DNA from 2 places in the Rhizobium sp. BR 362 genome. Region 2 is predicted to be linked to the other one. Evidence: riboswitches for the same ligand, from Rfam matches in the RefSeq annotation. Region 2 holds a riboswitch; the other holds the start of a gene.
The links. A riboswitch is a leader RNA that binds a small molecule or an ion and turns the genes downstream of it on or off. The one in region 2 is predicted to bind FMN.
Positions count from the first base shown of each region.

Region 1 (3,855 bases), on a different contig from region 2:
TGTTGCATTTTCGCAACGATTCCGCCTGATATCTGCAATGTGAAATTGTATGCTTGCCGATTGGTCGATCTCGTGTAACATAGCCGCATCCGCAATCAAATCAGAGGAGGCGTGAAATGAAATCTATTCTCATGTTTAGTCGCTTCTCTGGCGGAATGGCCGTGGTGGTGTCGATGCAATGCGCGTCGAGCCCGAGCCGTCATTGGCATCCAGGCTACTAAGCCCTCGGATTCGCCGCCCGTTTAGCATTTTTCTCGTTACCTTGACGTGACCGGTTACCGGAGCGATCTTTCGCATTTCCGCGTCGGTATTCGCACGTCTTTTCACCTTCGAAAGGACTCGGCTGCATCGTTGCGCCGGGAAAGAAACTATGCGCGAAGCACAATCTTTAGTTGCCGACACTCTTGCGGCGACGGTCGATGAACTTTGCCTCAAATTTGGCGCCCGGAAGACCGCGTTTGCGTTGTTCCTCGCCATGTTGAGGCATCAGCAAACGGTAAATCAAACCTCTCTACTGTCCAACCGCATGCGCCAGGATATCGGCCTGCCGGATGGTGAGGAAACGTCCGGATTTCCTGTTTGGAATTTCCGGGCATGGTAAGGAACCGAAGTGAACAGGAGGATGCGAGAGGTGTCAAAAGCGCCTCTCGCTCCATTCCCGGCCGGCTCGGCGCGGGTCTGGAACGCTATGTGGACGTGGCGCGCCCGCCATTGGGCGCGCCCTTGCCAGCATTTCTCTAACGACTAGGCGGCCGACATTTCCCGCGTCGTCAGATCGCGCTGATGGGCCAAGTAGGCGATCAGATCTTCGATCGTCACCAGCAGCAGGCCGTGGCGTTCGGCGAACTTTTCAAGATCCGGAAGGCGGGCCATCGTACCGTCGTCATTGGCAACTTCGCAAATCACCCCGGACCCGGAATAGCCGGCGAGCCTTGCGAGATCGACGGCTGCCTCGGTATGGCCGGGACGTCCGAGCACGCCTGCCGGGTTGGCACGCAGCGGAAAAATATGGCCAGGTCGGGCAAAGTCGTCAGGCCGGGTGCCTTGTGTAACAAGGGCCCGAACGGTCGCCGCGCGATCGGCTGCGGAAATCCCCGTCGTGGTTTCCGGAATGTAGTCCACGGACACCGTAAAGGCGGTCTTCAGAACCTCGGTATTGCGCGGAACCATCAGAGGAATGTCGAGCTCATCCAGCCTTTCACCCTGCATCGCCACGCAGATCAGTCCGCGCGCGTGATTCATCATGAAGGCAATTGCGGCAGGCGTGATGGCATCGGACGCAATCACAAGATCGCCCTCGTTTTCTCGGTCCTGATCATCAACGACAACAACGATCTCACCACGCGAAATCGCCGCGATTGCATCTTCGATTTTGGAAATTGCCATGCACTTTGCCTTTCAAGGGTTAGCCGCTTTTGCAGCATCCAAGACTTCTTTCGAAGTCACAGTTTATCCCTTGGGCGAACAAGCCTGCGGACGCGCCACAACACCGGTGGCGCTCGCACGATTGCTCTCTTCCATCCGGACTTTAACCGTCGGCCCCGGCCTCTCACCGGGTCTGCTGACCCTCCGCGATTTGCGGAGGCGCTCGCGGGCTCCGAGTTTCCTCGATACCGCCGGTGGGGAGTTTCACCCCGCCCTGAGAACACCGGTAAGATAGGCGATCGATATGGCCTCCCGCAAGAGGGCAGTTTCCCTCTCTCTGTCCTTTATGCGACGCAACCGCTGAACAGATTGTTTCTCTTAACCGACCGCAGTCAGGACATGATGAGACCGCCATCGACATTGATCGTCTGCCCAGTGATATAGGCAGCATCATCGCTCGCGAGAAAGGTGACAAGGCCGGCGACGTCTTCGCCCGAACCGGCGCGCTTCATCGGAATGCCTTCCACCCATTCCTTCATCAACTCACCCGGACCGTAATTGCCGAGGAGCTTACCCCAGGCCTTATCGTTGTAGGCCCACATGTCGGTCTCGATGATCCCCGGGCAGAAGGCGTTGACGGTTATGTTTTCGGTGGCGACTTCCTTTGCGAGGCTCTGGGTGATCCCGACCACACCCATCTTCGAGGCGGCATAGTGCGGCGTATAGATGAAGCCGTCTCGCGCCTGTCCCGATGCGGTGTTGATAATGCGTCCGCCACGACCGTGCTTGCGCATGCGTAAAATCGCTTCCTGGGCGCACAGGAAAACGCCCTTGGAGTTGACGGCCATGACCTTATCCCACTCGCCTTCGGTCATGTCTTCGATCCGCGCGATCGTGATGACGCCGGCATTCTGGATCGAGACGTCGACCGAACCGAAGGCGTCTTCCGCCGCGTCGTAGAGGGCCTTCACGCTCGCCTTGTCCGTGACGTCCCCGACAAAGGAAATTGCTTTGCCGCCATCCTTCCTGATCTGCTCGGCGACGGAGTGCACCGACTCCTCATTGGCGGAAACGACGAGATTTGCGCCCTCTTTCGCAAAGCGTCTTGCGATGGCGGCGCCAATACCGCGGCTGCCTCCGGTGATGACAACGGTCTTGTTTTCGAAGCGGTTCATTTGGTTTCTCCCGGTCAATCGCCGTACGTCCTCGCGAACGGCGCTTATCAAAATGAATGCAGGGCCGTTTTGCCGGCGGCCCCAGCAGCGATCGGTCTCGCCTTCAAGGCACAGCGCGAAGTATTGCTCTAAAATCCGATGCCTTGAGGGAAGCTCCCCCGACAAGCGCGCCGTCCACACCCGCAATGGCGAAGAGCGAAGCGGCGTTCGATGGCTTCACGGAGCCGCCGTAAAGGAGCCGTATCTCATTGCCTTCCGCGCCGAAACGCTTGATCAAGGCACTACGCAGGGCAGCGTGGACGTCAGCGATCTCAGCCTCCGTCGGAACACGGCCGGTGCCGATTGCCCATACCGGTTCGTAGGCGATAACGGTGTTGGCAGCGGAAGCGCTATCCGGAACGGACGCCGAAAGCTGGCTTTCGACCACCGCAAGCGTCATTTCGCTTGTCCTCTCCTCATCCGTTTCGCCAACACAGATGATAGCCGTCAGCCCGGCGCAATAGGCCGCCGCCGTCTTTGCAGCGACGAGAGCACTCGTCTCACCATGATCCGCCCGGCGCTCCGAATGGCCGAGGATCACAAAGGCTGCGCCGAGATCGGCCAACATGTCCGCCGAAATGTCGCCTGTATGAGCGCCCGACGGCGAGGCGTGGCAATCCTGCCCGCCGATCCGTAATTTTGAGCCTCTCGTTATCGACGCGGCGCGGTCGATAAGGGTGGCGGGTGGGCATATGATCGCTTCGGCTCTAGAGTCATCGGCCGCCGCCGCGATGGCGGTGATCTCGTTGAGGTCCGAGAGCAGCCCGTTCATTTTCCAGTTTCCGGCGATCAGCTTGCGAGGCATCGTCATCACCAGCAGCAGAAGCCGCCGTCGACCAAAAGGTCGACACCCGTGACAAAGCTTGCCGCGTTCGAAAGCAGAAATACGGCAGGACCAGCCATCTCATCGACCGTTGCCATGCGCTGCATCGGGGTCTGCTCTTCAAACAGCTTTGTCTGGTGGACCATCTCCGGCCGGGTGTTCATCGGCGTCGCGGTATAGCCAGGCGAAATCGTGTTGACGCGAATTCCTCGGCCGACCCATTCCATCGCCAGCGACTTCGACATGTGGATGACGCCGGCCTTGGAAGCGTTGTAATGGCACTGGTTCAGGCCGCGATTGACGATGACGCCAGACATGGACGCAATGTTCACGATCGATCCCTTGCCGCTCTTGAGCATCGAGCGCGCTTCGGCTTGGCAGGAGAGGAAGACACCCTTGAGGTTGATATCCATCAGCGTCTGATACTGCTCTTCTTCCATCTCCTCGGCCGGA
Region 1 is NZ_JARWGH010000011.1:12,307-16,161, forward strand. Features, by position in the region: gene QDY28_RS16180 (DUF1127 domain-containing protein) at 371-601, shown strand; gene ribB (3,4-dihydroxy-2-butanone-4-phosphate synthase) at 745-1,386, opposite strand; FMN riboswitch at 1,506-1,651, opposite strand; gene QDY28_RS16190 (glucose 1-dehydrogenase) at 1,758-2,540, opposite strand; gene tpiA (triose-phosphate isomerase) at 2,644-3,390, opposite strand; gene QDY28_RS16200 (SDR family oxidoreductase) at 3,390-3,855, opposite strand, start outside.
Region 1: another riboswitch for FMN. It lies ahead of ribB (3,4-dihydroxy-2-butanone-4-phosphate synthase); the one in region 2 lies ahead of QDY28_RS01305 (6,7-dimethyl-8-ribityllumazine synthase).

Region 2 (17,706 bases):
CTCGTCTATACCGTGCAGGGCGCTTTGGCGGGGCCGGATGGTTCCACCGATATTCTCGGGACTCTGCTCTATCGCGTCTTCTTCGGCTTCCAACTACAACTCGGCGATCGTTCGATGGGCGCAACGATCGCGACGGTGATGTTCCTGATCATTCTCGCCGGCGTCTCTTTTTATCTTTTCATCGTCCAGCGGCGTATCCGCCGCTATCAGTTCTGAGGAGAGGCGACCATGTCAAAGGCCCGCACTTCCCTTGTTCGCTCCAGCCTCGTGCATCTCGCGTTGATCGCCTACACGTTGCTCGCCGTTTTCCCGGTGTTCCTAACGATCATCAATTCCTTCAAGGACCGCGCCTCGATCTTCCGTGCGCCCTTGAGCATCCCGACGCCTTCCAGCTTCAGTTTGATCGGTTACCAGACTGTTCTTAGGCAGGGGGATTTCCTGACCTATTTCGAGAACAGCTTCATCGTGACGATCGTCTCGATTGTCTTGACCCTGCTGTTCGGCGCCATGGCCGCTTTCGCGCTGTCGGAATACCGCTTCCGCGGCAATACGATCATGGGGCTTTATCTCGCGATCGGCATCATGATCCCGATCCGTCTCGGCACGGTCGCGATCCTGCAGGGCATGGTCGCTGCCGGCCTGGTCAATACGCTGACTTCGTTGATCCTCGTCTACACCGCGCAGGGCCTGCCGCTTGCAATCTTCATCCTGTCTGAATTCATGCGGACCGTCTCCGATGACCTCAAGAATGCGGGTCGCATTGACGGGCTCAGCGAATATGCGATTTTCTTCCGCCTCGTGCTGCCCCTGGTTCGTCCAGCCATGGCGACGGTTGCTGTCTTCACCATGATCCCGATCTGGAACGACCTGTGGTTCCCGCTGATCCTGGCGCCGAGCGAAGCGACCAAGACGGTGACGCTCGGATCGCAGATTTTCATCGGCCAATTCGTTACCAACTGGAACGCGGTCCTGGCGGCACTGACGCTCGCCATCCTGCCGATCCTCATCCTCTACGTCATCTTCTCCCGCCAACTCATTCGTGGCATTACCTCCGGAGCAGTCAAGTGAGCTCATCCCATAAGCCGATCCGCGTCTTGGTTGCCGGCCTTGGCAACATGGGCCGCAGCCATGCACTTGCCTATCATAACAATCCCGGTTTCGAGATTGTTGGCCTCGTCAATCGCTCGAAGCCGAAGCTCGCCGACGAGCTAGAGGGTTATACGATCCATCCTGATTTCGAGACGGCGCTGAAAGAGTTGAAGCCCGATCTCTGCTCGATTAACACCTATTCCGACAGCCACGCGGACTATGCCGTCATGGCTTTCGAGGCGGGCTGCGACGTCTTCGTCGAAAAGCCGCTGGCGACGACCGTCGAGGATGCGGAGCGGGTTTTGGCCGCGGCCAAGAAAGCCGGCCGCAAGCTGGTGATCGGCTATATCCTGCGCCACCATCCGTCCTGGATGCGGCTGATTGCCGAAGCGCGCAAGCTCGGCGGTCCTTATGTCTTCCGCATGAACCTGAATCAGCAGTCGAGCGGACCGACCTGGGAAACGCATAAGGCGCTGATGCGCACGACGCCGCCGATCGTCGATTGCGGCGTGCATTATGTCGACGTCATGTGCCAGATCACTGACGCGAAGCCCGTCGAAGTGCGCGGCATGGGCCTGCGCCTGTCAAACGAGATCGCGCCAGATATGTACAATTACGGCCATCTGCAGGTGATCTATGAAGATGGGTCGGTCGGCTGGTATGAGGCCGCCTGGGGGCCGATGATTTCCGAAACCGCCTTCTTCGTGAAGGATGTGATGTCGCCGAACGGCGCGGTATCGATTGTAATGGATCCCAATGCCAAGTCTGATGACATCGATACGCATACCAAAACCTCCGTCATCCGGCTGCACACCGCCGAGACCGGCCCAAACGGCAAGTTCATCCATCCGGATCAGGATCTGCGCATGGACGGCGAGCCGGGTCATCAGGAGCTGTGCGATCGCGAACAGGCCTTCATGTTGAAGGCCATTCGCGAGGATATCGACCTCAGCCGCCATATGGCCGACGCCGTTCAATCGCTGCGCATCTGCCTCGCCGCCGATGAGAGCGTGCGCACCGGCAAGCCCGTTTATTTGTAAGGGATAAGAGACTGTGGGATCGCTTCAACTGAAATCCATTCGTAAGGCCTATGGTACGCATGATGTGCTGAAGGGCATCGACCTCGAGGTTAAGGATGGCGAGTTCGTCATTTTCGTCGGCCCTTCCGGCTGCGGCAAGTCGACCCTTTTGCGCAGCATCGCCGGCCTGGAGGACGTGACCTCGGGCGCAGTCCTGATCAACGGCGCCGACGTGACGGTGACGCCGCCCGCCAAGCGCGGCATTTCCATGGTGTTCCAGTCCTATGCGCTTTATCCGCATCTGACGGTGAAGGACAACATGGGCCTTGGCCTGAAGCAGGCCGGCACCGCCAAGGATGAGATCGACAACCGTGTGGAGAAGGCGTCGAGCATGCTTTCTCTTGGGCCCTATCTCGCCCGTCGTCCGGCCGAGCTGTCCGGCGGCCAGCGTCAGCGTGTCGCCATCGGCCGCGCCATCGTGCGCGAACCGGAACTCTTCCTGTTCGATGAACCGCTGTCGAACCTCGATGCGGCATTGCGCGTCCAGACTCGCCTCGAAATCGCCCGCCTGCATCGCAGCTTGAGGGCAACGATGATCTACGTTACCCACGATCAGGTCGAGGCCATGACGCTGGCCGACAAAATCGTCGTGATGAACGCCGGCGCGATCGAGCAGATCGGTTCGCCGATGGAGCTTTATAACCGTCCGGCAAATATCTTCGTCGCCGGTTTCATCGGTTCGCCGCAAATGAATTTCATTCCGGCGGAAAAGCTCGAACAGAGCGGCGCCAAAACCATCGGCATCCGCCCCGAGCACATCACGTTGTCGCGCGAACAAGGCATCTGGGCGGCCAAGGTCATCCATGTCGAACACCTCGGCGCCGATACGATCATCTATCTCGAATCCGACCAGACCGGTCTTCTGACGGTGCGCCTTTTCGGCGAACACAAATATGAGCCGGACGAAACGGTTTATGCGACACCGGACACGGGACATATGCATCGCTTCGACGCGAACGATCAGGCCATTCGCGCGTAGGTCTCGGCATCTGGTAAATTGAAGAGGGCTCTGCTTCGGCAGGGCCCTCTTTTTATTTGTCCAGCGACGGCCTGAAGTAGTCCAGTCGTCCGGACGAATTCATATGCCTGTCACACGGCTGCGTTATTGCGTCCTCAGTCCACTTCAACAGCGAGCGCATCATGACAAACGCAGGAACCACCTACGCAACGTGGCATACCGAACCGAACGGCGACATCGCGATGGCAGAGTCGCATAGTCCGCTTTGGCGGCATTTCATCGAGACCGTGCCGGAGCGGGATTTTTCGTCGAAGACCGTGCTGGATTTCGGCTGCAATCGCGGCGGCTTCCTGCGGCTGCTTCATGCAATGCGGCCGTTCCGCCGCGGCGTCGGCATCGACATCGCCTCGGAATCGGTGGCAGCGGCTGTCGAGGCGAAGGGCAACATGCCGCTGGAATTTCATGTATCCACTGATCTTTCGCCTTTTGCCGATGGCTTCGATGTCGCGTTCAGCTATGAGGTCGTCTATCTGCTGCCGGAATTGAAGCGGCATGCCGAGCAGATGTTCGAGGTCATGCGCAACGGCGGCATCTATTACGCCGTCACCGGTTGCCACAATGAAATGCCTCTCTGGCCGCAATGGCGCGAGCTGATCGGCGGCAACAGCAATGCGCCGGTCCAGGATCGCTCCCCGCAGGACTATATCGACACCTTCCTTGCCGCAGGATTCAATGTCTCCGTCCGGCGCTTCGGCTATGACGGCTTCGTCAGCGGTACGAAGGATCGCAAATATTATCCGAGCATCCTCGATGCGCTCGCCTATCCCGCCGAATACAAGCTATTGTTCCGGCTCGAAAAGCGCGTCTGATATGGAGACGATCGATCGCAAGAGCGGCAGTGCTCTCTGGCATCAGATCGGCGAAATCCTGGCGGCTGATATCGCCGCCGGGACCTTTGCTCCTGGCGCCAAATTGCCGACCGAACCGGAACTTATGGAACGCTTCGGCGTCAGCCGCTTCACCGTCCGCCAGGCACTCGGCCATCTAGAGCAGCGGGGACTGGTGCGCGCCGAACAGGGGCGGGGGACCTTCGTGCATAGAGGGGCTCTCGACTATACGCTCTCGAAGAAGACGCGGTTCTCCCAGAATCTGATCGAGCAGGGTTTCGAGCCTGGTGGCGAATTATTAATTCACGAGGTCGTTGCAGCATCGGAGCGTGTCGCGGCGCGCCTGAAGCTGGCGCGGGGTGCCTCCGTCATCCATCGTCGCGGCGTGATGACGGCGGACGGTGTTCCTGTCGAACTCGGCGACAGCTATTATCCGGCCGATCGCTTTCCTGATTTCGATAAAGCGAGGCTGCAATACCAGACCATCAGTGCCGCGCTGGCGAGCTACGGAGTCCATGACTACGTGCGCCTGTCGACCGAGATCGAGGCGCGCATGCCGAGTGCCGAGGAGGCACGGTTATTGCGGCAGCCGAAGTCGACACCGGTTTTGGTCATCCTCAAAGTGGACATCGATAGCGATGGCATGCCCATTGCCTATGCCGAGACACTATGGTCCGCGGAGCGGGTCACCTTCAAGGTCGATTTGGGATGAACGGCCTATCGGTGTGACAGAATATTCACGATCTTGCCGAAGGGATCGCAGACATAGAAACGCCGGACACCCCAGGGTTCGTCGTTCAGATCATAGACGATATCGAGTTGCATCGATCGCACGCGTTGATAGACCTGATCGACATCGTCGACCTCGATCGAAAGATCGGGCACGATCGTGTCTGAGCCGCCTTCGCTGGCTATGCTGATCTGCGGCACGGTCTGTGCTTTCGAGGCGAAAGTGATGATCCAGCCATGGTCCATGACGATATCCAGGCCGAGCAGGTCGCCATAGAAGGCCCGAGCGCTGGCGGGATCGGCTGCATGCAGATTGGGGACAATTCGCAGGACCGTCATGCGATGCTCCTCGCCGGAGAAATGGAGGCGAGCCTTTGCCGCGCCTCCACCATCTTAACTCAGACAGTCACCGATGGCAGCAGCTTGGCGCGCTCGCTCAGGATCTGCCGGCAGGCATTTGCCACTTCCTGACCCTTGATGACGAAATGCTGCTTGAAAAAATGAATATGCGCTTCCGTCTCGTGGAAATGATGCGGCGTCAGCACGGTGGAAAGAATCGGAACGCCGGTATCCAGTTGCACGCGCATCATGGCATCGAGAACGGTATCGGCAACGAAGTCGTGGCGGTAGATACCGCCGTCGACAACGAAAGCGGTCGCAATGATCGCGCTGTAGCGGCCATTGCGCGCGAGCGTCTGGGCATGCAGCGGAATTTCCAAGGCACCGGGCACATCGAAAATATCGATGGGGGAGGCCCCCTCGGTCTTCTGCCATTCGGCAACGAAGGAATTGACGCACTGATCGACGATGTCGGCATGCCAGCGGGCCCGGATCAACGCTATGCGACCCGGCTGTGTGGAAATGGAAATGGTCATTAACTTTGCCTTTCAAGGGTTTGACTCAATATCCCTTGGGCGAACACGCAAGGTCGCAGGAACCCCTTGTGCGAAGGAGCCGTCGACCCAGCTTGCTCTCTTCCATCCGGACTATACCGTCGGCTCCGGCCTCTCACCGGATCTGCTGACCCTTTTCGCCGAAGCGGAAGGCGCTCGCGGGCTCGAAGATCACTCTCCATACCGCCGGTGGGGAATTGCACCCCGCCCTGAGAACGGCTGGACTATAAATGCGGTGCAACAAAAATCAAAGAAAAACGCCGGGCGAATTACCCGGCGCTCGCGAAAAATCTGTCCAATTGGCCCGTCGATCAGTCCTGGATGACCAGCAGATCGGAGGAGGCGAAACGCAGGGTGACTCGCTCGCCGACGCTGGGCGGCATCATGCCAGGGCTGTTGAACATGTCGAACGAGATGGTGTTGCCTGCGACGTTCATACGGGTGCGGATGACCGAACCCAGGAAGTGCGCCGAGGAGACCTCACCGGTCAAGGCAGTGTCGCCCTTGGCCGATTCCGCCAGCGAGCCGGCTTCCGGACGCAGCGCCAGCGATACGGTGTCGCCGGGCTTATAGGCGGTGACTGACTGCTTCAGCGTCACACCCTGATCACCAATCATGATGCGGTTGTTGTCGGGGTCGACGACCTTGCCTTCGATGAGGTTCAGCGTGCCGACGAAGGAGGCGACGAAGCGGGTCGCGGGCGTGTTGTAGATTTCGAACGGCGTGCCGATCTGATCGGCGCGGCCGGCATTCATGACGACGATGCGATCGGAGATCGACAGCGCTTCTTCCTGGTCGTGCGTCACGAAAACGGTGGTGATGCCGAGCTGCTGCTGGATGGCGCGGATTTCTTCGCGCAGCGAAACGCGGATCTTGGCATCGAGCGCCGAGAGCGGTTCGTCGAGCAGCAGGACCTGCGGCTTGACGGCGATGGCGCGAGCAAGCGCCACGCGCTGCTGCTGACCGCCGGACATCTGGAAGGGATAGCGGCCGGCAAGATGATCGAGCTTGATCAACCCGAGCATTTCCTTGACGCGCTTGTCGATCTCGGGCTTGGCGACACCGGCGACCTTGAGGCCGAAGGCGACATTGTCATGCACGGTCATGTTCGGGAACAGTGCATAGGCCTGGAACACCATGCCGATATTGCGCTGGTTCGGCTTCAACGGACGCTGGTCCTTGCCGTTGATCGTCAGCGTGCCCGCCGTCGGGCTTTCGAAGCCGGCAATCATCCGCAGAACGGTCGTCTTGCCGCAACCCGATGGTCCGAGGAAGGAGATGAACTCCCCCTTCTCGATTTTCATATTGAAATCGTGAACGACCTGAACGTCGCCGAAGGATTTTTTGATGTGGGTGAGTTCGAGAAAAGCCATGGTGAGAAGCCTTACGCCGTAACCGGAGCCAGTTTTGAAAAGCGGGAAACGAGCTGCAGCAGGCCCATGCTGAGCCAGGTGACAGCAAGCGCGATGATAGCCAATGCCGAAGACTGATAAGCCTGATTGGCGCCGACCAACTGCATATATGGGCCGAAAGCCGGACGATTGAGCAGGGAAGCCATCGTGAATTCGCCCATAACGATCGCCAGCGTAATGAAAGCGCCGGAAAGAACGCCGCTCATCACATTGGGGAAAATGCAGCGGAACATAATGGTCGTCCACTTCGCGCCGAGACTTTCGGCGGCTTCCGTCAGGGTGCCGACATCGATCGTGCGCATCGCCGTATCGACCGAACGATACATATAGGGGAGGGACAAGACAATGTAGGAGCAGACGAGAAGGAAGTTCGTCGTCTGCTCGAAGCCCGTCAAAGGCAGGATCGACGACGAATTATAGAGACGCAGATAGCCGAAGACGATGACGATCGCGGGGATGACCAGGGGCATCAGCGTGATGAATTCAACGATCGGGCGAATCTGCGGCAAACGGAGGCGCACCCAATAGGCCGTGGGCACCACGATCAGCATGCCGAAGATGATGGTCAGCAACGCCATGAGCATCGAATAGCCAAATGCGGACAGGAAGTGCGTGTCCGAAAAGACCGATGCATAGGCGTCGAAACTATAGGCGTCCCGCCGCATACGCAGCGAGAATTCCAGCGTGCCGATAAGAGGAACGATGAAATAGATGGCGCCGATGACGACCGCGATCCAAGCGAAGAATTTTTGCAGCTTCATTTCTGCCACCGTTCTGCGCGGATGCGCATGATGATGTAGATGACGTTGGATATGCCTGTTATGACGATCATACCGAGCGCCATCGCATAGCCGAGATTGGCGTTGTGCAGCACGTCGCCGCGGATCTGCGCATAGAGCTGGATCGGTATGATGTTGAGCGAGCTGCCGGTCAGTGCGATCGCGGTTGCAATGGCGCCGAAGGCGTTGGCAAACAGCAGCAGCGTCGTGCCAAGCAGGCTCGGCCAGAGGATGGGGAGCGCCACCATCAGCCAATATTGTCTGTTGGTCGCTCCGAGGATGGATGCGGCTTCACGCCATTCCTTCTTCATGCCATCCAGCGCCGGCGTGATGATTAGCACCATCAGCGGAATCTGGAAGTACATATAGGTGATGGTCAAGCCGACGAAGCTGTAGAGATTGAAGCCCGCTCGAAAAATGTCGAAGCCAAGCCAGTTTTTCAGCAGCAGCGTGATCAGGCCCAGGCGACCGATCGTGGCGATGAAGGCAAAAGCGAGAGGTACGCCGGCGAAATTTGAAGCGACACCGGAAAAGGTAAGGAAGACATGGCGCACCCAGGCTGGAAGCCCGCCCATGACCAAGGCCCAAGCCAGATAAAAGCCGATCAGCGCGCCGCCGAGCGCCGAGGCGACAGACACTTTGATGCTGATCAAATAGGAGTCCATGATGGACTTTGTGAAGAGATCGCCAATGTTCTTCAGCGTCAGGCTGCCGTCGGGCGTCAGAAAAGCGCCTGCAATCAGATAGATCGTTGGAAGAATTAGAAACAGCAGCGCGAAGATCAGAAAGGGCGCTATGCCCAGCCAATCGACAACCATGCGTTTATTGATCATGGGAGTGGAACTGATCGTTGATGTCGTGACGATGCTCATGATTGGCCCGATCCGCGGCGTCAAAAAAACGGAAAACCTCCCCGCTGAAGCGGGGAGGCCATGTCAGGTCTGATTACTGTACGTTCGAACCGACGACAGAATCCCACTTGGTGGTGATGGCGGCCTTGCCGGCATCCTGCTCTTCGAGCGTCGGGAACACAGCCTTTTCGTAGGCGGCAGCCGGCGGCAGCTTGTCGAGAAGTTCCTGCGGGACCTTCTTGTTCTTCGCCAGGTCGTTGAAGCGGATCGGGTGGCAATAGCCCTTCAGCCAGCCAATCTGACCTTCGTCGGAATAGAGGAACTCCATCCACAGCTTGGCAGCGTTCGGATGCGGAGCGAAAGCCGAAATCGCCTGAACGTAAACGCCGGCGATGACGCCCGAAGCCGGAACCGTGACGTCAACCGGCGGGTTGCCGTTCAGGCTGTCGCGCCATGCGAGGCCGTTATAGTCCCAAGCGATGACGATCGGGGTTGCGCCCTGTGCGAGCGAAGCGGACTTGCCGATGACCGGAACGAAGTTGCCAGCCTTGTTCAGCTTTGCGAAGTAGTCGAGACCAGCAGCGCCGGCCTTGGTGGCATCCTTTTCGCCGGCAGCAAGGCCAGCGGCGTAAACGGCCTGAACAGCCTGGTTCGAGGTGCGCGGGTCGCCAGCGAGCGAAACGGTGTTTGCGTATTCCGGCTTCTGCAGGTCAGCCCAGTCCTTCGGCGGGTTCTTCACGACGTCCTTGTTGGTGACGAAGGAGAGAACGCCGTAGTAATCGCCGTACCAGAAGCCGTCAGCATCCTTGGCGCTGTCCGGAATGGAATCCCAGGTGGAAACCTTATAGGCCTGCAGCAGGCCTTCCTTCTTGGCGGTCGGGCCGAAGGAGAGACCGACGTCGATCACATCGGGCGCCTGCGGACCGGTGTTGCCCTTGTTGGCGCGGATGGCTTCAACTTCATCGCCCGACCCGGCGTCCGGATTCAGTTCGTTGACATCGATGCTGTATTTCGCCTTGAAAGCAGCGATCAGGTCGCCATAACCGCACCAGTTGTGGGGCAGAGCGATGGTGGTCAGCGTGCCTTCCTTCTTGGCGGCGGCGATCAGGTCTGCGCTCGGTTCAGCAGCAGCGATTGCGGTCGAAGTTACGAGCATCGCAGTCGAGAGCGTCAGAAGACGATGAATTTTCGAGATCACTGGTATTCCTCCTTTTGGGTTTTCAGTGTCTGGCGTTGCTGTTAATGACGTTGCATGAAGGTTGTGTGACGGGTTCCAATGGGTTGCGTCTCCTGAAAACACCGGGAATTACTTCTATCCGCCGATGATGACAGACTCTGTCTTGCTGGCCGATCCTCAGCTTGTGTTTTATACTTTCCTTTCCTCCTAACCTAGCTTGCGGAACAGCCTTGTTTGTTCGAACAGGCCTTCGAGCGTTTTCATGCGTTCACTCGCCTCGTCCCAGGTCGAGCTTTGCACGGCTTCGATCAGGGCCTCGACGATAAACAGGGTGACGACGGAGGAATCCCAAGCTGAAGGTGCTTCGATTTGCACGCGAAAAGTGTGCTTTGCATATTTGACGGCAGGGGTCGCCCATTGGTCGGTGAAGACGATGATCTCAGCCCCGCTACGGCGAGCGGCGGCGGCGAGGCTAACCATTTCCTGCTCATAGCGTCTGATATCGAAGATCACGAGCAGGTCGCCGGCGTTCATGTTCAGAACATATTGCGGCCAGGAACTGGAATTGGAGGAGAGCAAGGTCGTGTTCGGGCGGATGACCTGCATATGGGTGAAGAAATATTCCGCAAGCGCGCCGGTGATGCGTCCACCGACGAAATAAAGCCCGCGCTTGCGCTCCGACAGCAGTGCAGCGACGCTATCGAAGGTTGCCGCATCGATGTCGGCCAGCGTCTGACGGAGATTGCCCATAATGGCATCTGCGAAGCGATTGAGAATATGTGTCCCGGGAGCATTGGATGCCCACCGGTCATGTTTGGTCAGCGGGTTCGAGATCGTCGCCTCGACCTCCTGATGGAGGCGCGACTGAAAGTCCGGATAACCTTTGAAACCGAGTTTCTGCACCATCCGCGCCACGGTCGGCGTGGAAACACGCGCATTTTCGGCCACCGTCGTAATGCTGCCCAACCCGGAAACGGGATAGTTGTCGAGCAGGCTCTTGGCGAGCTGCTTTTCGGCGCGCGTCAGCCCGTCAAATTGGGCATTGATTACGTCCGAAACTGTTTTCGACGCATTGCTCACTCGATTTTTGCTCCCCGGGCCGGTCTGATGCCAGTCTCCTAGAGGGAATATAACTACGCTGTCACATTTCGAGTCAATGTCACAAATGAAGAAATAATTTCAGTTCCTAGTTGACAGTCGCCGAAACCTGAAGAATTCTTTTCTTATAAAGATTTTATTAAGAGGGGTAGGGCGCCTTGATGCTTGCCGGGCAAGGCATTCTGACGGAAGCCGATGGCGATTGCGTCGCGGTCGAACGACCGGATGGAAAAAGCGCGGTTTTGATTATCTGCGAACATGCTTCGCGCACGCTGCCCCAACATTTCGGCGATCTCGGCCTTTCGGCCGAAGCGCTTTCCAGCCATATCGCCTGGGACCCCGGCGCGCTGGCTGTCGCTAGGAAGATGTCTGGCAGCCTCGATGCCACGTTGGTTTACCAACGCTTCTCGCGGTTGGTCTATGACTGCAACCGTCCGCCGGAAAGCGCAGGCGCCATGCCGGAAATCAGCGAGATCTATACGATTCCCGGCAACCAGCACCTGCAGGCCGCTGACCGGCAGGCACGCACCGACGCTCTCTATGTGCCGTTCCATGACCGCATTCGCACTCTTCTGAAAGAGCGTCGGGCGAGGGCGCAAAAAACCGTGCTTGTGACCGTTCACAGTTTTACGCCTGTGTACAATGGCAAGCAGCGGGCAGTGGAGCTCGGTATTTTGCACGATGAAGACCGCTGGCTGGCCGACCGCATGCTTGATGCGGCGGCCAACGCGCCGCTCTATCGTACTGAACGAAACCAGCCTTACGGGCCGGAAGACGGCGTGACCCATACGCTCAAGCTGCATGGGCTCGCCAATGGCTTGCATAACGTTATGATCGAGGTCCGCAACGACCTCATCGCAGATGACATCGGCCGAGGGGTCGTGGCCGATTATCTGACAGGGCTTATCCAGAGCAGTCTGGAAACCTGAGCATAGAAAGAAAAGACCCCGGGGAGCAGTTCAACTGCATTCGGGCCGCATGGCAAAAGCCAGCGGCGCATGTGGCACATGGTGGCCCGCAATTCCGTGGGCGACCAGGTTTTAGGGGGAATGACATGTCTGATTACACAGAGTTGGACAAGAAGCAGGACGTGCATATTCTGCACTCCATGGGCTATGCCCAGGAGTTGGAACGGCGCATGAGCTCGTTCTCGAACTTTGCCGTATCCTTTTCCATTATTTGCATTCTTTCGGGTGGCATCAATTCTCTTGCTCAGGCAACGTCAGGCGCAGGCGGTGCCGCGATCGGCATCGGCTGGCCAGTCGGATGTTTTATTTCGCTGGTCTTTGCCGTGGCAATGGCGCAGATCAGCTCGGCCTATCCGACTGCGGGCGGCCTCTATCACTGGGGTTCGATCCTCGGCAATCGCTTCACCGGCTGGCTGACCGCATGGTTCAACCTGCTCGGTCTCGTTACCGTGCTCGGCGCGATCAATGTCGGCACCTATTATTTCTTCGTCGGTGCCTTCGGTGGCTATTTCGGTATGGCCGATACGACTTTGATCCGTATCCTGTTCCTAGTGGTCATCACCGGCCTTCAGGCTCTGGTAAATCATATGGGCATCGGACTGACGGCAAAGCTCACCGACTTCTCCGGCTATCTGATCTTCGCGACCTCGATCGCACTGGCGGTCGTGTGCCTGATCGCTGCGCCGTCCTACGATTTCGCACGGCTCTTCACCTTCACGAACTATTCGGGTGTGGCGACGATCGCCGCCGATGGGTCGGCGACCGGTGCACCGGTCTGGCCGCAGGTTTCCACCTTCTGGGTCTTTGCCCTCGGCCTCCTGCTGCCGATCTACACGATCACCGGCTATGACGCCTCGGCGCATACCTCGGAGGAAACGGTAAAGGCTGCACATTCTGTTCCGCGCGGCATGGTAGCCTCCGTGCTCTGGTCGGCACTGTTTGGCTATATCATGCTGTGCGCGTTCGTTCTGATGCTCCCGAACATGGACGATGCCGCAAAGCAGGGCTGGAACGTGTTCTTCTGGGCGATGGATGCTCAGGTGAACCCCGTCGTCAAGGACATCCTCTATCTCCTGATCTTCGTCAGCCAGTGGCTGTGCGGCCTTGCAACGGTCACCTCGGTATCGCGCATGATCTTTGCGTTCTCGCGTGACGGCGGTCTGCCGGCATCGAAGGCGCTCTCCAGGGTCAGCCCGAAACACCGCACGCCGGTTTCCGCCATCTGGACCGGCTCGATCCTTTCGGTGCTGTTCGTCTGGGGGTCTTCGCTGGTATCGATCGGCGATACGCCTGTTTATACCATCGTCGTTTCCTGCACCGTCATCTTCCTCTTCTTCTCCTTCGCGATCCCGATCACGCTCGGCCTCTTCGCTTGGGGCACCTCGAAGTGGGACAAGATGGGTCCGTGGAACCTCGGCGAAGGCGTGTTCAAGCTTTTTGCCGTGCTGAGCATCATCTCGATGATCGTGATCTTCCTTCTCGGCATTCAGCCGCCGAATGACTGGGCCGGTATCATCACCGTCGGCTTCCTTGTCCTGACCGCAATTGTCTGGTTCGGCTTCGAGCAGCGACGTTTCAAGGGACCGCCGATCGGCGATGCGATCGCCAACCGCAAGGCCGAAATCGCAGCGGCGGAAGCTGCCGTCGGCGAGAAGTAAGTACAGGCCGATCTCTTCAACCCTTGGGGTCGCAAGCCTGCGACCCCTTCACCGGCAAGGACAAGGCTGCAGAGCGCGGGCTAGCCGCCGTGCGGTATCGTTCGACAGGCCGATGTTTCAATTCTTTGTTCAGGCGGACCAAATCATGAGCAGCAGCTATACGTTCGACGACCTCAGACGAGATGTGGCCGAAGGGCGCATCGATACGGTTCTGGCATGTCAGGTGGACATGCAGGGCCGCTTGATGGGCAAACGCTTCCAGGCGGAGTTCTTCGTAGAGAGTGCCTGGAAGGAAACGCATAGCTGCAACTATCTTCAGGCGACGGACCTCGAAATGGAGACCGTCTCCGGCTACAAGTCTACGAGTTGGGAGAAGGGCTATGGCGACTATACGATGAAGCCGGATCTCGCCACCCTCCGCCGTGTTCCCTGGCTGGAGGGCACGGCGCTGGTGCTTTGCGACGTGCTCGACCATCACACCCATGAAGAGGTGGCGCATTCGCCGCGCGCCATCCTCAAGAAGCAGGTCGGGCGGCTGGAAGCGATGGGAATGAAGGCCTTCATGGCCTCCGAACTTGAGTTCTTCCTGTTCGACCAGACCTATGACAGCGCCCGCGAGTCGGGCTATCGCAACCTGCATCTCGCCAGCGGCTACAACGAGGACTATCACATCTTCCAGACCACCAAGGAAGAGGATGTGATGCGGGCGATCCGCAAGGGCTTGCAGGGCGCCGACATTCCGGTCGAGAATTCCAAGGGCGAGGCGTCGGCGGGGCAGGAGGAAATCAATGTCCGCTATGCCGACGCGCTGACCATGGCGGACCGTCATGCGATCATCAAAAACGGCTGCAAGGAAATCGCCTGGTCGAAGGGCAAGGCGATCACTTTCCTCGCGAAATGGAACTACAATTCCGCAGGCAGCTCCTCGCATATTCACCAGTCGCTCTGGAGTGCCGACGGCAAGACGCCGCTGTTCTTCGACAAGGAACAAGAGCATGGCATGACGCTGCTGATGAAGCACTACGTCGCCGGCCTTCTGACGCATGCCAGCGAGATCACCTATTTCCTCGCGCCTTACATCAATTCCTACAAGCGTTTCGTGGCGGGCACCTTCGCGCCCACCAAGGCGATCTGGAGCACCGACAATCGCACGGCGGGCTATCGTCTCTGCGGTGCCGAAACCAAGGGAATCCGCATCGAATGCCGCGTCGGCGGCTCCGATCTCAATCCCTATCTCGCCTTTGCGGCGCTGATCGCTGCCGGTCTCGACGGCATCGAAAACAAGCTTGAACTGGAAGCACCTTTCGTGGGAGACGCCTATGGTGCCCGCGAGGTTCGCGAAATTCCGCGCACGCTGCGAGACGCCGCGGTTGCGCTGAGCGGCTCCGAGATGCTGCGCGCGGCCTTCGGCGACGATGTCATCGATCACTACACCCGCGCTGCCGAATGGGAGCAGGAAGAATATGATCGCCGCGTCACCGATTGGGAGGTGGCGAGAGGATTCGAAAGAGCGTAAGCCTTGCTGCGGGTTTTGATCTCTGCCTGATTTTCGTCGTCAGACGCGGGCAGGGAGGTGGCTGCGATAAATCGCTTCTTTTGGCCACGTGAGCTCTTGGCGTACTTTCGCGGCGGTCAGTCGAGAATATATTCGTGACCATTAAAACAGGATTTCGATCATGACCATGATCACATGCGTGTCCCCGGTAAACGGGGAGGTTTATGCGGAGCGTCCGGCGTTGTCGCTGGATGCGGCCAAGGAAGCGGTGGCCCGCGCCCGCAAGGCGCAGAAGGATTGGGCGCGCCGCCCGCTGGAAGACCGCGTCCAGCTCGTATTGAAGGGTGCTGCCCGTCTCAACGAGATGGCCGATGTCGTCGTGCCGGAGCTCGCATGGCAGATGGGCCGCCCGGTCAAATACGGCGGCGAGTATCGCGGCTTCAACGAGCGCTCGAATTACGTGGCTTCGATCGCGGCCGATGCCTTGTCGCCGATGGTGGTGGAAGACAGCGCGAATTTCGCGCGTCGTATCGAACGCGAGCCCCATGGCGTCGTGTTCGTCATCGCGCCCTGGAACTATCCTTATATGACGGCGATCAACACGGTCGCCCCGGCGCTGATGGCCGGCAATACCGTTATTCTGAAGCATGCCAGCCAGACGCTTCTGGTTGGTGAGCGACTGGTTCAGGCTTTCGTCGAGGCCGGCGTTCCGGCCGATGTCTTCCAGAACGTCTATCTCGACCATGAGACGACGTCGGCTCTGATCGGCGCCGGCAGCTTCAACTTCGTCAACTTCACCGGCTCGGTCGAAGGCGGGCGATCGATCGAACGCGCTGCCGCAGGCACCTTCACCAGCCTTGGTCTCGAACTTGGCGGCAAGGATCCGGGCTATGTCATGGAGGATGCCGACCTGGACGCTGCCGTCGACACCCTCATGGACGGTGCCACCTACAATTCCGGCCAATGCTGCTGCGGCATCGAGCGCATCTATGTGCATGAGTCGCTTTACGACGCCTTCGTCGAGAAGTCGGTCGCCTGGGTGTCGAACTACAAGCTCGGCAACCCGCTCGATCCGGAGACCACGCTTGGCCCGATGGCGCACAAGCGTTTCGCCAAGGTGGTGCGCGAGCAGATTTCCGATGCCGTTGCCAAGGGTGCCAAGGCGCTCGTCGATCCCAAGCTTTTCCCGGCCGATGATGGCGGCGCTTATCTTGCGCCGCAGATCCTCGTCGACGTCGATCATTCCATGGCCTTCATGCGCGAAGAAACCTTCGGCCCCGCCGTCGGTATCATGAAGGTGAAGAGCGACGCTGAAGCGCTGGAACTGATGAATGACAGCCCTTATGGTCTGACGGCCTCGCTCTGGACCAAGGATGTCGAGCGTGCCTCGCGGATCGGCCGTGACATCGAGACCGGCACCGTCTTCATGAACCGCGCCGACTATCTCGACCCGGCATTGTGCTGGACCGGCGTCAAGGAAACGGGCCGTGGCGGCTCCCTGTCCATAATCGGTTTTCACAACCTGACGCGCCCGAAATCCTACCATTTGAAGAAGGTAACAGCATGAGCAATATCTCAGCCAATTGGAGCTATCCCACCGCCGTCAAGCTCGGCCGCGGCCGGATCACGGAACTGGCGGATGCCTGCAAAAGCCTGGGCATCAAGAAGCCGCTCCTGATCACCGACCGAGGGCTCGCCTCGATGGCGATCACCAAGACGGCGCTGGATATTCTCGAAGACGCCGGCCTTGGCCGTGCCATCTTCGCCGATGTCGATCCGAACCCGAACGAGAAGAATCTCGATGCCGGCGTGAAGGCGTTCAAGGATGGCGGTCATGACGGCGTCGTCGCTTTTGGCGGCGGCTCGGGCCTCGATCTCGGCAAGTGCGTTGCCTTTATGGCCGGTCAGACACGGCCCGTCTGGGATTTCGAGGATATTGGCGATTGGTGGACCCGCGCCAATGTCGAGGGCATCGCTCCGATCGTCGCCGTGCCGACGACTGCCGGCACCGGCTCTGAAGTCGGCCGCGCCAGTGTCATCACCAATTCTGAAACGCATGTGAAGAAGATTATCTTCCATCCGAAGTTCCTGCCGGGCGTTGTCATTTCCGATCCGGAGCTGACCGTTGGCATGCCGAAGGTCATTACCGCCGGGACAGGAATGGATGCGTTTGCCCATTGCCTGGAGGCCTATTCCTCACCCTTTTATCATCCGATGTCCGCCGGCATCGCGCTGGAAGGCATGCGGCTGGTCAAGGAGTTCCTGCCGCGCGCCTATAGGGAAGGGACCGACCTCGAAGCTCGTGCCAACATGATGAGCGCCGCCGCCATGGGTGCGGTCGCGTTCCAGAAGGGCCTTGGCGCCATTCATGCGCTGTCGCATCCGATCGGCGCCGTCTACAACACGCATCACGGCATGACCAATGCTGTCGTCATGCCCCCCGTTCTGCGCTTCAATCGCAAAGCCATCGAGGAGAAGATTGCGCGTGCCGCTGCCTATCTCGGCATCTCCGGCGGTTTCGACGGTTTCTACGACTATGTATTGAAACTGCGCGCCGATCTCGGCGTTCCCGAAAGCCTCTCGGCTATGGGCATTGCGCCCGATCGCATCGATGAGCTTTCGGCCATGGCAAT
Region 2 is NZ_JARWGH010000001.1:254,889-272,594, forward strand. Features, by position in the region: gene QDY28_RS01270 (carbohydrate ABC transporter permease) at 1-216, shown strand, start outside; gene QDY28_RS01275 (carbohydrate ABC transporter permease) at 229-1,068, shown strand; gene QDY28_RS01280 (Gfo/Idh/MocA family protein) at 1,065-2,129, shown strand; gene QDY28_RS01285 (ABC transporter ATP-binding protein) at 2,143-3,147, shown strand; gene QDY28_RS01290 (class I SAM-dependent methyltransferase) at 3,309-3,995, shown strand; gene phnF (phosphonate metabolism transcriptional regulator PhnF) at 3,997-4,725, shown strand; gene QDY28_RS01300 (VOC family protein) at 4,731-5,081, opposite strand; gene QDY28_RS01305 (6,7-dimethyl-8-ribityllumazine synthase) at 5,141-5,617, opposite strand; FMN riboswitch at 5,708-5,856, opposite strand; gene QDY28_RS01310 (ABC transporter ATP-binding protein) at 5,947-7,008, opposite strand; gene QDY28_RS01315 (ABC transporter permease) at 7,020-7,808, opposite strand; gene QDY28_RS01320 (ABC transporter permease) at 7,805-8,698, opposite strand; gene QDY28_RS01325 (ABC transporter substrate-binding protein) at 8,772-9,875, opposite strand; gene QDY28_RS01330 (MurR/RpiR family transcriptional regulator) at 10,062-10,934, opposite strand; gene QDY28_RS01335 (N-formylglutamate amidohydrolase) at 11,111-11,881, shown strand; gene QDY28_RS01340 (amino acid permease) at 12,007-13,578, shown strand; gene QDY28_RS01345 (glutamine synthetase family protein) at 13,724-15,094, shown strand; gene QDY28_RS01350 (aldehyde dehydrogenase family protein) at 15,255-16,640, shown strand; gene QDY28_RS01355 (iron-containing alcohol dehydrogenase) at 16,637-17,706, shown strand, end outside.